DNA from 3 places in the Enterococcus avium genome. Region 2 is predicted to be linked to each of the others. Evidence: riboswitches for the same ligand, from Rfam matches in the RefSeq annotation. Region 2 holds a riboswitch; each other region holds the start of a gene.
The links. Region 2 has a riboswitch for FMN ahead of AUF14_RS21645 (ECF transporter S component). Riboswitches for the same ligand answer to the same signal wherever they lie in the genome.
Positions count from the first base shown of each region.

Region 1: another riboswitch for FMN. It lies ahead of AUF14_RS07300 (ECF transporter S component); the one in region 2 lies ahead of AUF14_RS21645 (ECF transporter S component).
Region 3: another riboswitch for FMN. It lies ahead of ribD (bifunctional diaminohydroxyphosphoribosylaminopyrimidine deaminase/5-amino-6-(5-phosphoribosylamino)uracil reductase RibD); the one in region 2 lies ahead of AUF14_RS21645 (ECF transporter S component).

Region 1 covers NZ_NBSL01000002.1:1,423,140-1,428,009, reverse strand. The annotation lists gene AUF14_RS07320 (GNAT family N-acetyltransferase) at 1-303, shown strand, start outside; gene AUF14_RS07315 (segregation/condensation protein A) at 305-1,051, shown strand; gene scpB (SMC-Scp complex subunit ScpB) at 1,048-1,629, shown strand; gene AUF14_RS07305 (pseudouridine synthase) at 1,630-2,346, shown strand; FMN riboswitch at 2,415-2,533, shown strand; gene AUF14_RS07300 (ECF transporter S component) at 2,655-3,248, shown strand; gene AUF14_RS07295 (ferredoxin) at 3,330-3,539, opposite strand; gene AUF14_RS07290 (helix-turn-helix domain-containing protein) at 3,568-4,554, shown strand; gene AUF14_RS07285 (RecQ family ATP-dependent DNA helicase) at 4,545-4,870, shown strand, end outside.
Region 2 covers NZ_NBSL01000003.1:1,256,834-1,261,703, forward strand. The annotation lists gene liaX (daptomycin-sensing surface protein LiaX) at 1-73, opposite strand, end outside; gene AUF14_RS21635 (PspC domain-containing protein) at 596-877, opposite strand; gene AUF14_RS21640 (GNAT family N-acetyltransferase) at 1,160-1,588, shown strand; FMN riboswitch at 1,709-1,823, shown strand; gene AUF14_RS21645 (ECF transporter S component) at 1,953-2,552, shown strand; gene AUF14_RS21650 (pyridoxamine 5'-phosphate oxidase family protein) at 2,553-3,008, shown strand; gene AUF14_RS21655 (hypothetical protein) at 3,134-3,340, opposite strand; gene AUF14_RS21660 (DUF2187 domain-containing protein) at 3,327-3,602, opposite strand; gene xylB (xylulokinase) at 3,824-4,870, opposite strand, start outside.
Region 3 covers NZ_NBSL01000003.1:283,719-288,588, reverse strand. The annotation lists gene AUF14_RS17065 (glycoside hydrolase family 1 protein) at 1-104, shown strand, start outside; gene AUF14_RS17060 (PRD domain-containing protein) at 128-991, shown strand; partial or broken gene AUF14_RS17055 (family 1 glycosylhydrolase) at 1,411-1,566, shown strand; FMN riboswitch at 1,677-1,813, shown strand; gene ribD (bifunctional diaminohydroxyphosphoribosylaminopyrimidine deaminase/5-amino-6-(5-phosphoribosylamino)uracil reductase RibD) at 2,046-3,101, shown strand; gene AUF14_RS17045 (riboflavin synthase) at 3,105-3,707, shown strand; gene ribA (GTP cyclohydrolase II) at 3,700-4,870, shown strand, end outside.

The DNA.
Region 1 (4,870 bases), on a different contig from region 2:
AGTTTGAAGGACCATCAGCACTTGCTAAAAGAAATTGATACCTATGAAGATGATGATCGTTATCAGCTTTATTGCTATTACGATGAACATTCAGATAATGTTCAAGGCGTCGTGGGAGTCAGCCAGCTTGAAGACCAAGAAATTGTTTTGCATGACATCAGCTTAAATCCTTCTTATCGAGGAGAAGGTGTGAGCCTAAAAATGATGGAAGAACTACAAGCGCTGTATCCAGATCAAACAATAATTGGAACACCAGCAACATCTGCTTTCTTAGCGAAGTGGCAGAAACATAAGCGAGGATAAAATGGAGACAATCAGTTTAAAATTAGATGTTTTTGAAGGGCCATTGGATTTATTACTGCACTTGATTCAGCAATTGGAAATTGATATTTATGATATTCCGATAGCAGCAGTTACAGAACAATATATGAATTTTATCCACGCCATGAAGACATTGGAATTAGAAGTGGCCGGTGAATATTTGGTTATGGCCGCAACCTTAATGTCAATCAAAAGTCAGATGCTTTTGCCTAAGCCTGAGGTGGCATTTGAGTATGATGACGAAGAAGGAGAAGATCCACGAGACGCTCTAGTCCAGCAATTATTAGAATACCGAAAATATAAGTATGCTGCTTCGGTATTGTCGGAAAAGGAAGAAGAGCGTAGCTTGTTTTATACAAAAGCCCCCATGGATCTTTCCGAATATGAGGAAGAAATCTTACCTTTACCGAAAAATCAATTGAATACCATCGATCTCTTTTTAGCCTTGCATGATGTTTTACAACGAAAGAAAAGAAATCAGACAATCGAAACAACTGTAACCGCCGAGACGATTACGGTTGACCAAAAAGTGAATGAGATTGGTCGTCGATTAGAAAAATTATCTGAGAATGAAGGCTTACCACTAGAGTCTTTTTTTGTGCAGTATACCAAGGATGAAATGATCACAACCTTTATGGCGTTGTTGGAATTGATGAAAAAAGGTCAAGCTACTGCAACTCAGGAAGAAACATACGCACCAATTTTGATTTTTAAAGGAGTAATTGTATGAATCAATTAAGCCAGATTGAAGCGATGCTTTTTGTGGTAGGTGAAGAAGGGATTAGTTTAGAAGAACTGGCCTTTACTTTAAAACGCCCTACTCCGGAAATCTATCAAAACATTATAGATCTGAAGGAATCATATGAAACGAATGCTGCTTCCGCATTAACCCTGTTAGAGGTTGGAAATCACTTTGTTTTAAGCACGAAAAAGGAGTTTGCTCCTTTGTTAAAAGAATTTGCACGTTCTCCAATGGCTAACCGTTTAAGTCAAGCAGCTCTTGAAACACTTTCGATCATTGCTTACAAACAGCCAGTGACACGATCAGAAATTGATGAACTGCGCGGGGTGCAATCAAGCGGAGCAGTTCAAACATTAGTAGCACGACAGCTGATCGAAGAAAAAGGGCGTGTTGATGGTCCGGGTCGTGCAATTTTATATGGAACCAGCGCTTATTTCATGGACTATTTTGGATTAAAAGATATGGAAGAACTGCCGGATGTACAAAAGATGGAAGCAGATCTAGCTGATGAGGATGAACCATTAGATTTATTTTATGATCGCTTTAAAGAAGAGGATGGACAATAAATGGAAAGATTACAAAAGGTTATCGCCCACGCAGGAATTGCATCGCGTCGCAAAGCTGAAGAGTATATTACTGGCGGTCGGGTTAAAGTAAATGGTGAGGTTATAAAGGAGCTTGGAACAAAAGTAGGTAAGAAAGATATTGTCGAAGTTGATGGTGTACCAATCTATCAAGAGGAGCCCGTGTATTATTTATTTTATAAGCCTCGCGGTGTAATCTCAGCCGTTAGTGATGATAAAAACCGAAAAGTTGTGACAGACTATTTTGCAGCTGTTCCAGAAAGAATTTATCCTGTGGGACGTTTGGATTATGATACGTCGGGTATTTTAATTCTTACGAATGATGGTGACTTTTCACAACGATTAGCTCATCCAAAGCACCAAATCGACAAGGTGTATGTAGCTAAAGTAAAAGGATACGCAGAGAAAAGAGCTCTTTTACCATTGACCAAAGGTATCCGCATTGAGGGAAAGAAAACAGCACCGGCTCGTTTTGAAATCCTTTCAGCAGATAAAAAAGCCGAAACAAGTATCGTTGAATTAACGATCCACGAAGGCCGAAACCACCAAGTCAAAAACATGTTAGCAGCAGTTGGTTTGCCGGTTCAGAAATTAAAGCGAGAACGTTATGGTGATTTAACTTTACATGGATTGCGTCCTGGAGAGTATCGTCGTTTAAATACAAAAGAAATCAATACGTTGTTGAATCAGTCAAAATAGAAAATCATTTACTTGTTTTTTGAAAGTAAACTTGTTATAGTTAATTCACAATAAAAAAATAATTTATGGTTCGTCTTCAGGGGCAGGGTGAAAATCCCGACCGGCGGTGATAGTCCGCGAACTGCGCAAGCAGCCGAATCGGTGAGATTCCGATACCGACAGTACAGTCTGGATAAAGAAGATAGAGCTTATTTGAGTGAGATTGTATTCAAGTAACTCTATGCTTTTTTCTGAAGCATAGAGTTTTTTTGTGTCAAGGTCTGGCTCAAATGGTTCGTTGAAGATGATTCCGAAACGGAGGATTTCATATGAAGAACTTACGGTTACAAAAAATGACGGCAGTGGCAGTGGCAGCAGCAATGGGATTAATTTTACAACTTATCGCATTCCCCATTCTCCCTATGTTTCCTTTTCTAAAGTTAGACTTTAGCGATATTCCAGTGTTGATTAATATGTTTATCTTTGGACCATTAACGGGGATTGCAACAGCTTTTATTCGTTCATTGCTGCATTTGACAATGACCGGTTTTTCGATCGATAATTTAATTGGAGACTTTGCTAGTTTCTTCGCCTCAACTTTATATACCTTACCGATTTTTCTAATGTTTAGAAAAAGAACAACTTCGAAACGGATTTTAGGTTTAGGATTAGGTATCTTGGCGATGACGATTTTTATGAGTATTGCAAATTACTTTGTGATTACGCCGCTTTATTTGAAGGCATTTGGACTTTCAGCCGGACAAATGCTAGGAATGGGATTAGGACGCTATATTTTAGTAGGGATTGTTCCATTCAATATTCTTAAAGGTATATCTGTTAGCGTTGTTTTCTTAGTCTTACACGCCAAGTTATTACCGTGGTTATCGAAAAAGACGATGACCTCGCAACATCATTCAGTTTAGTTAAAAAATCTCAGACAATTTTGTCTGAGATTTTTTTGAAATTTGCTTGTTTTCGTGTACTTTTTTTAAAGTATGTTATCATTAATTTTGATATAAGATAGCATGAGACGGGCATCGTTTGGCTGACTGAATAACCGCCGCTTGTTGATCTTCAGGGATAAACTCGTGATTGGCTTCAGGCTCTCCAACAAATAGGACGAGACCGTCGTCAGTATAATCAAATATTTCTGGAGCGATCGTTTGGCATAACCCGCAAGCGATACAGCGCTCAGGAATGATTTCGCATTTCATTTTTTCACCTTCCACAGGAGATTTTACTATGACTTTTTTTATTCTAACGTTATTTCAATCTGGCTACAAGATAAGAACCTCGACTTTGTATCATTTATTGGTTGGAAAGCGAACAAGTTCTGTCTTGCTGCACGGTTTTTTTTATCATAATTTAATTTATTTAGGAGCGCTGCCAAATTTACAGGATGCTGACTTTCAGAGAGAACTTAAGAAATTAGTTGCTGCTGATTGGATTATCATCGATAAAGGCTTTGGGATGCTGACCTCTCGAGGCAAGAGGCAATTAGCTGAAAGAAAGTATGATCTTAATGGATTGGATAATTTACGTTATGGTCGCACACGGGAGAATTCTTGGCAACTGCTTCTATTTGCGGTGCAGGTCATTAGTCATTTATCTTATGGTAAAAAAGAATACATACCAATTGAAAATCGACCTTTCTATTTACAGCAGATCAAAAAATGGTTGGTGGGTTCTGGGCCAAATTTAGTCAAACACTTCCAGCAAGAATTACTGACGATTTTTCAACAACTGCCTTCCGAAGAAGCTGATTTTTTAGCTAATCAGTTTTCTGGCTATGATTTTCAAGGGAAGACAGCCTTTCAATTATTACCTGAAAAATACCAAAATGCTCCATGGAATCAACTTTTTCGACAGCATGCAATTGATCTTTTTTTGGCTCAGGTAAAAAAAGGAGAGCTGGCTAGATTATTATCAGCGTTGGATCAGCAGAATCTTAATAAAAGTATGTTGAAAACCAGAGAATACTTTCTAGCTGGTAAAACAGAAGCTGAAATTTTACGACTTCGACATTTAAAGCAAGGTACGATTAATGATCATTTTATTGAATGGGCTTTGTTAGAGAAAGCATTTCCCTTTGAACGATTCGAGCTGCTTGAATTTAACCAGTTAAGCAGTGAAGAGGTACTAGATCAACGATACCAAGAGTATGACATACCGTATTTAAATTTTCGTTTGTCACAAATTTATTATTTGAGGGAAAAACAATGGACTTAACACAATTATTAAGAGAAAAATTTCATCATGATCAGTTCAGACCTGGCCAGCAGGAAATTATTGAGACGATCCTAAATGGAGAATCAGTGTTAGGAATGTTGCCGACAGGAACTGGCAAATCATTGTGTTATCAACTGCCTGGTTATTTAATAGATGGGACAGTAATCATTATTTCACCGCTTATTTCTTTAATGGAGGACCAAGTAGCTCAGTTACAGCGACTTGGCGAAAAAAGAGCTGTGGCGCTCAATAGCTTGCTTTCTTCTTGGGAGAAGCAATGGATTTTAAGTGAAATTCACCATTATAAATTTATTTT
Region 2 (4,870 bases):
ATAAATCCAAGCCTTCCTCTGGCGATAATATTCCTTTTTTGATAGATTCTAAAATTTTTTGTCGTTCGTTCATGATAATCTCTCCTCGACGAAATGTTCTATGAGTCTATTATGCACAACCCTCGTCACCACGTCATGGGTCGAAAGGACTATATTTCAAAGAATAATTTTCATTATTGCTGTTAGTTCGTTTTCTAAAAAGTAGAAATTGCAAAAAATTTGACTCGTAGCTAATTCGTTTCAATTGAAAAAATTCATTTTATTCTCGTCACGCATACGTTCAAACTATATTACTCAATCAATAATTCAAGTGAGATGTCTGTTCTTCACTTGAACCAAACAAACTGCAAAAGTTTGACTCGCAGCTAGCTCATTTTAGTGACTTCATTTTTCTAAAAACCAGAAAAATGAGGATATTTTCGCTTCGCATATCCTCCGACTACACATTTTCAAACGTTTTAGAATAAAATTCTTGATCCTTTTTTACACCTAATAAACTGCGAAAAGTCGGACTGACAAAAAGAGTGAACTGTTTTTGTCAGTTCACTCTTCGGATTTATATTTTAAGCTTAAGATTTAAGCGTTGTTTTTCTAATTAGAAATCGCTCCATGTATCGTCTGCAACTGTTTCGGCTTGTTTGGCTTGATTACCAGTTGAAGATTCATAGGGTTGTTGGTACGCTCGGCTCTCAGTTTCTGCTTTAGGAACAAGCAGCATAAGCAATAGATAAAGTAGAATTGGTGCGCCTTCTAAGAAAAAGCTTAGGAAGACAAAGATGACACGTACAGTCGTAGGATCAATTCCAAAATAGTCCGCAATTCCGGCTAACGTCCCTGTTAATACTCGATTGTTTTGTGATTTCGTCAATTTTTCCATTTTAATTTTCTCCTTTTCCCAAAAACACTTTTTTGGAACCCGATTTGAATGTATTTTGTTTTTCCCACTCGCGATGTGTTTTTATCTTATGTCTATATTATGCTCAATCTTCTTTGATTCGTCATAGGGCGAAAGGTGTATTTTTCATCTAGTTATTTGGTCGGAGTTTTTCTAGTTCTTCTATTTATCAGCAATTAGAGACCAAAATCATTCAAACTTTCCACTATAATATGCTAAAGTAAGTTTGGGAATTTCTTATTTTCAAGATAGTTTATAGAAAGGATGATGTACTTGATTCACATTCGTGAAATGACCCTTCAAGATAAGCCAAGACTTAGACAATTATATCTAGAAAGTCGGCGTACAACCTTTTATTGGGATGATCCCGAGTTGATGCATTTAGAAGATTTCGATCGTGACACGGAGGCTGAACTTGTCTTCGTTGCAGAAGTCGAAGAAACAGTCATTGGCTTTATTTCTTTATATGTTCCAGATAACTTCATTCATTGCCTATTTGTTGATGTCCACTACAAAGGACAAGGAGCTGGTCATCTGCTTTTGGAAGAAGCGAAGCACCACTTAGAGTTACCAATGAAACTGAAATGTTTGTCACGGAACACTTCCGCATTGGCTTTTTATGAAAAGGAAGGCTGGAAAAAAGTTCGAGAAATAAATGTGCCAGATGCTTATTGGAACATGATATATCAATGATTTAGATCCGTTCTTGTATGATACTTTTCTAAAACTTATGTAATGCAGGCTTCAGCTAGTTACTTTGAATTCCAAAAAAAGGCTTGCATTTCCACTGAAACCATGTGAAAATAAACACAATAAGTTCTTCAGGGCAGGGTTTAATTCCCGACCGGCGGTGATAGTCCGCGAGCCTTTTGGCTGACTCAGTGCAATTCTGGGACCGACAGTACAGTCTGGATGGAAGAAGAAAAGCGTGTGTTTGTTGATCCTTCAGATGACAAACCCTATTTGAATCAATCAACTACACCTTTTTCTACTTTGACTGTGCCTTGCAAATGTTGTTGTAAGGTTCTTTTTTATGTTTTAAGAAAGGTGTGTTGAAATGAAATTTACTGCAAGAAAACTAGTCATGATCGCAATTTTTGGTGCTCTCTCTTATGTACTGATGCTCTTCAAGTTCCCGCTGCCGTTTATGCCGCCCTTTATGGATTTTGATTTGGCAGGTATTCCAGAATTGTTAGGAACATTTTTGTTAGGGCCTGTTTCGGGGATCTTTATCGTGCTGATCAAGCTCTTGATCAAGCTGGCGACAGTCGGAACTGCTTCAATGTTCACCGGCGAGATTCAAAACTTTATTTTGAGTCTTAGTTTTATTTTGCCTGCCAGCTTGATTTATCAACGGTCGACCAACAAGAAAACAGCTCTAAAAGGGATGCTGGCCGGAACAGCCTTAGTGACCTTTGTGGCGTGCCTCTCAAATGTGTATTTCATCATTCCTTTTTACACCAAACTTTACGGGATGTCGATGGAAGCGATCATCGCGATGACGCAAGCAGTCAATCCGATGGTGGATAGTGTTTGGAAGCTTGTAATTATCGGGATCGTTCCCTTCAACTTGTTCAAATACGGAGTTACGACCGCAATCGTCTACTTCTCACTAGACCGTTTGCGTGCGATTTTTCTTAGACGGGAGTATTTATAAATGGAATTTCAAGCAGCTGTTGAACAATTTTATCAAAAACTTGGTCGAAAAAAGATTATGGCCTTAGCAACCAGTTTGAATGATCACGTCATGGTACGAAACGTCAGTGTCATTATTCATGAAGGCAAAATCTTGTTTAAAACCGATCAGAATTTTCGTAAAACCAAACAACTCATCGAGAATCCACAGGTGGCGATTTGCTACTGGGGTGTTCAGATCGAAGGCATCGCGGTTAATCATGGATTAGTCGCTGATCAGGAGGATGACTCCTTTCGAGCGTTGTATCAAAAATATTGGGAAAAAAGCTACAACGCTTATCCTCATAAAGACAGTGAAATCCTGATCGAAGTCGTGCCAAAACTCGTTGAGATCTGGGATCAGGATGAGGATGATCGTGGATTCCAGTTGTTTATCGATTTTGAACAGAAAACAGCAGAGATTGAACAGTATGATTAGTTACTGATATATCCAAAAATAAAGCCAAATGACTATTTACTATCAATTTTGAAAGTAAAATGGTCTTTTGGCTTTACGTTCGTTAAGTATTATTCAAAAAGACTTTACCAGCAAATTGTTGATCATTACCAATCCCCAAAACTGTTATTTTGATAAACCGTTTCTGCTAGATTACCCACGGCTTCATCATACAAGCTCTTATACTGTCGATAGTCCGCTTCTAAAACGTTTAGTGTTTTTTTATTTACCCCACTATTCTTCTTCAAGCTTTCAATCTGAAATGAGAGCGTTTGGACCTGTAACTCTAATTCCTCAAAGCTAAGCTCTTTCATTCCATTTAACTCCTTCGATTTTCTTGTAATTGATCACGACTTTTCCATTATAAAATTCCAATTCCTTCTCCGACAGCACAACCGTCTTGCTGATATCAACGAGACAGCTATTCGTATATTTCTTGATGATCGTGCCAGATAAAAAGAAGCGATCTTCATTAAAAAGAAAATCAATTCTATCTCCTATACTAAATTGCAAATTATACTCATTTTCGCGAATCTCCATTAAACTATTCGGCACCATTGTTTGACCATAACTCATCCACCTCTGTCCTCCTCGCCTTTTCAAAAGAAGCCAATTCCAGCCTATAAATGCCTCTTTCAATTCATTACTTAACTATTATTCTAACCGATAGATAAGCGTGTACTCAGGGAAATTTAATGAAAAATTAATCTTTTATTTATACAAGGAACACTGTGAATGGCATTACTGATTACCCACAAAAAAGAAGCAAACTGCGTTTACAGTTTGCTTCTTTTCGATTACTTCATGACACCCTTTAACTGCTCATACAGCTTCAGATATAACTCATAATTCTTCCGATAAATTTCTGAATTATTGGAATTGGGGGTATGGCTTCTTCTGACTTGTACTGTTTTTGCGACAGCATCTTCAAAATCTTTATAAACACCCACCGCCACACCCGCTAGCATCGCCGCGCCAAGAGTAGTCGCTGTATCGGAATTAAGTACATCAATTGGTTTATTGGTCACATCGCTCTTGATCTGAGTCCAAAGCTGGCTATTGGCTGAGCCGCCCATCGCCCGCAAACGACTCACTTCAGTACCCGCTTGCTCAGCGACATCCAAATTATGCTTCAATGAAAAGGCGACACCTTCCATACTTGCGCGAATCATATGATCTTTTGTTTTGCTGTAATCTAATCCGTAGTAAACGCCTTTGGCTTTGGGATTCCAAATAGGCGATCGTTCTCCCGCCATGTAAGGCAGAAAAACAAGTCCTTCAGACCCAGCTTTAATGTTTTCAGCTAATAGATTCATTTCTTCAAAACTAGTCGTTCCATTTTTTTCAGCGTTGATCCGTTCTGTTTGCCCAAATTGTTCTTCAACCCATTTCAGAACACCGCCTCCTCCGACTGTTCCGCCTTGCAGCAGCCAGTTTTTAGAAGTGACATGGTAGCTCAGAATCAAGCGTTTGTCGGCACGATACTTGTCCGTACAGATGCTCATCCCGCCTGCTTGACCACCCTGCTCTTGCGTTTCTCCATTAGCGATCACACCGACACCAAGCGTTCCGCAAGCAGAATCCAAACCGCCAGCAACCACAGGAATTCCCGCTGGCAAGCCACTTTGTTGCGCGGCTTCCTTGGTGACTCTACCAACGATTTCATGGCAGGCAGCGATTTCTGGCAAGATATCCTCGCGTAAATTCATTTCTTTACATAGCTCTCTATCCCAAGCTCCTTTTTTCATATCAAAACATTGATAGCCATAACCTTGAGAGATATCTTGGGTGATTTCTCCAGTCAATTTATATACGATATAGCTGTTGGATTGTAAAATCTTTGC
Region 3 (4,870 bases), 970 kb from region 2:
ATGTAAATAGAGCGGATCACGATTTAAAGGATTTAAGACGAATTCCTAAGGATAGTTTTTATTGGTATCAAAACGTGATTCAAAATCACGGGCTGACAGATTAGAGAAAAGATAAGGCGGTGAGCCAATGCAGGTGCTAAAAGTGATGAATAATTCTCTCGTTTTAGCCTTAGATGAAGCAGGGACTGAATGCATTTTAATGGGAAAGGGCATTGGGTATAACAAAGCGATCGGTCATGAAATACAAGACGATGAAATCGAAAAGGTGTTTATTTTAACAGATAACAAAATGCTAACCAACTTTGTTCAATTAGCCAGCACCCTGGATGATACCTATATAAACTTGGTGAAAAAGATTATCGATCATGCCGCTACCAGCTATCAAATAGAGGTAAAAGACTACCTCTATTTGTCTTTATCCGATCATATCTCATTTGTCGTAAAGCGTCTCAAGGAGGGAAACGTAGGTGAAAACTTCAATTATCCTGATGTGATGCTCTACCACAAAAATGAATATCGTATCGGCAGGTATGCAGTGGATTTAATAAACAAAGAGCTTCAAATTCAACTACCAGATAGTGAAGCTACAGCCATTGGACTTCATTTTGTTAACGCCAAGCTGGAATCTTCCTCCCATCAGAGAGATCAGAGTATTACCAAACTGATGAATAATTTTGAAAAAATCGTTCAAAGAATCGTAGGCGGAAAAATAAACCGTGATACCTTTACTTATTCTCGCTTTTTGACCCATCTAAACTATTTCAGTGAACGAGTCTATGAGGGAAATCTCTTTCCTGATGAGGATAAGGAAGAGCTGTACCAAACGTTAGCCGTAAAAATGACCAAAGAAGTTGCTATTATCAGAGCCTTTGAAATTTTTATCTCTAAGGAATACGGCTTGGATATCACAAAACAAGAGAAAATCTATTTACTCGTCCATCTTCATCGAATTGTGGAGGAACAGGAACGAGAAAGGGAAAAAAGTATTTGAAATAACTAAATGGATTGTTTGGGAAAAATCGTTGATCAATTCTAGATCAGAGAAACAAATTAATCGTGGTTCAACTATCGGAAGTGGTAGTTGAATCACGATTTTCTGTATTTTTATAGTGAAACATTTCCGTCAAGTAAATGATCTTCCCCAACAGAGTCAGTTCATATTGCAAAGTTTTAGCTCTTGTAGGTTGGCACTTAGGAAACGACAATCAAATGAAATACTAAAGATAATTCCATATAGAATAATCTTGAATAGAATTATTCTGAATGGAATAAATATTACGCACTAACGGCTAATGATATACATTTTCTCACAACGGTCAATTAGATCATAAATCTCATTGCAATCCGTCTTCTTAAGATAGTTCATTGTATCTGCTAAGGAACTTAGAATAGTTGACTTGGAAGCAAAGGTTAATTTCTGCGGGAACTGGTGAAATGAGTAAACGCTATGGGTTTATTTATGTGGATCGTGATGACCAAGGAAGGGGATCGTTAAAACGCAGCAAGAAGAAATCATTTGACTGGTATAAGCAGGTGATAGCAAGTAACGGAGAGAATTTAAAATAACGGTTTAATGATCTGTTTTTCTAGAGATTATAATTGATGTTTTTTGTTATTTTAAAATTATTCTGTTGACGATTCAAAAAAAGAATAGTAGTATTTTTCGTGAATTGAATAGTATTCTTCGGGGCAGGGTGTAATTCCCGACCGACGGTGACAAGGCGTGCCTTGAAGTCCGTGACCCGCATTTTTTGCGGTTGATCCAGTGTGAGTCTGGAACCGACAGTTAAAGTCTGGATGGGAGAAGAAAAACTTATCTGAAATATGATGGGGAAGGTCTATCCTTTTTTCATTATGGTTTCTTTGAGTTTATCTGTTACGGCCTCGTGTATGTGCTTACACGAGGTCTTTTTTTTGGCAGTTTTTCTTCCTGCTTCAGCAGGTTAGAAAAATGCTATGCGTAACGAGAATAGAATTATTTTTCCCGTTTTTTGAAAAAAATAATACGATAAAGCGAAATAGCTGTTTGGAAAGGAGGAATTGGTATGCATGAAAAATTTATGCGGCTTGCGATCAAGGAAGCGTTAAAGGGCAAAGGCAAAACCTTTACGAACCCCTTAGTTGGCGCAGTGATTGTCAAAGATGATCAGGTGATCGCAAAAGGCGCGCACTTAGCTTATAGTCAGCCTCATGCTGAAAAAAATGCGCTGACATCATGTGAAACTCCCGAAAAACTATTAAATTCAACACTCTATGTCACGCTGGAACCGTGTCATCACTATGGCAAGCAGCCGCCATGTACCCAAGCAATTCTAGAAAGTGGGATCAAACGGGTAGTCATCGGACAACTTGATCCGAATCCCCTCGTGGCAGGAAAGGGAAAACAGTATTTAGAAGAGCAAGGGCTTGAGGTGGTTACAGGGGTTTTAGAGGAGGAGGTTCGAAGTCTGAATCGTCATTACAATTTTTATCATGAGCAGCAACGGCCGTTTATCACGTTGAAGCAGGCCATGACCTTAGATGGGAAAATTGCGTTAGCTGGTCAAAGAACACCCTTAACAGGAGAAGAAGCATGGGAACGAGTTCGTAAAGAACGGGGGGATTATCAAGCGATTTTGATTGGAAGTCAAACCGCTTTGATCGACAATCCAACCTTAGGAACGACCGACGAAGATAAATTTCCTCCTTACCGAGTGGTCTTGGATCGAAAAGGAGAAGTATTGGCCCATAAGGAACTCGCACTTTTTCAAGCTGACAGCAGTCCGGTGCTCATTTTCACCGAAAGGGATGAAGAGATTCCTCTGCCTGAGCATGTCGAAGTCATTCGAAATCAGGCTCTTTCCCTGTCTTTTGTTGTGACAGAATTAACCAAAAGAAACCTTCAATCCCTTTATGTTGAAGGCGGTGCTGCTATCCATGATGCCTTTTTAGCAAGCGGCTATTGGGATGAGCTGGTTACCTATCTTGCGCCGAAAATTATCGGCGGGAATGGCACAGCTAGTTTTACCGGCACACGCTTAGTGGAGCAGGTGACTGCACTAAGCGACATATCAATTGAACAATTGGGATCAGACATTCGAATCGCCGGAAGGAGAGTGTAGCAGATGTTTACAGGACTTATTCAGGAAAAGGGCAAACTGACACGAATCATTCCTCGTGGAAGGACCATTCTGTTAACCTGCCGAGCGTCTAAAAAACTACTAGCAGATTATCAGATTGGCGATAGTATGGCGATCAATGGTGTGTGCTTGACCGCTGTCAAAAAATCAGAGCAGGAATTTACGGTTGAAATTATGCCAGAAACGTATCAACGAACGTCTTTTTCAAAGGCAAAAGTTTCTGACGAAGTAAATTTGGAACGTGCGTTAGCCTTCAACGGTCGAATTGAAGGTCATTTTGTCGCTGGACACATCGACACAACGACCCGCTTAGTCGAAAAAAGAGTGTTAGAAAATGCCTTGATTTTAACGTTTGACTACCCAAGAGAATTGACTGGTGAAATTATTTCTCAAGGCTCGATAGCAATTAATGGTGTAAGCCTGACCGTAACAGAAGCCACGAATCGCCTGTTTTCTGTGAGCCTGATTCCCCACTCGAAGGATCAAACCAATTTGGGGAGTTTACAGCGAGGAGAATTGGTCAATATTGAAACGGATTTGTTAGGAAAATATGTCAAAGCCCAAAGAAAGGACACGTCGTATGAATAGAGAAAAAATCGAAGCCGCCATTGAACAGTTAAAAAAGGGTCAACTTGTGATTGTAGCAGATGATGACGATCGTGAAGCAGAAGGAGATTTAGTAGGAATTGCAAATCTAGCGACTACTGAAACGGTCAACTTCATGACAAAACATGCTCGAGGATTGATCTGTGCACCGATCTCCGAAAAAATTGCTCAACGATTGCAGCTTTCTGAGATGGTCGAAAGAAATACCGACAGCTTCGGGACAGCCTTTACCGTAAGTGTTGATCATCAGTCAACGACAACTGGGATTTCAGCGGATGAACGAGCAAAAACAATCAAAGCACTAGCCGATCCCCAGGCAAAAGGAACAGATTTTAACAAACCGGGGCATATTTTCCCTCTGATTGGGAAAGCTGGAGGCGTGCTTGTGCGAAGAGGACATACTGAAGCCGCGTTAGACTTGGCGAAAATGACGAATCAAAGTGAAGCGGCCTATATTTGTGAGATTTTAAATGCCGATGGCTCTATGGCCCGCCGTCCACAGCTGGAAAAACTAGCAGCAGAATGGCAGCTGCCAATGATCACAGTGGAAGAACTAACGCTCTATCTGACAGCACAAGGCAGGACGACGGTTCAGCTTCCAACTGAATACGGGTCCTTTGAATTAACATTGTTTGAGGATGGACAACAGCGAGAGCATTTGCTTCTTTCAAAGGGTGATATTTCAAACTCAGAACAGCCATTGCTGGTGCGGCTTCATTCGGAATGTCTAACCGGAGATGTCTTTGGCTCTCATCGCTGTGATTGTGGTGAGCAGCTCCATGAAGCGATGCGCATGATTGAAGCAGAAGGAATCGGCGCGATCCTCTATTTGCGACAGGAAGGAAGAGGCATTGGCTTGAAGAATAAGCTGCGCGCCTACCAGCTTCAGGAACAAGGTCTAGATACCTATGAAGCCAATGTCGAACTCGGTTTTGAACCCGATGAACGGGAGTATCAATTTGCTGCAGAAATATTAGCTTCTTATGGTATCAAGGAGATTCGCTTGTTAACCAATAATCCGGAGAAGGTGAAAGAACTAGAAGAACGAGGCATCCACGTTCACCAACGGGTTCCATTAGAAACAGCCCCTTTAAAGGAAAACAGCGCGTACTTAAAAACGAAAAAACAAAAATTTCATCATTTAT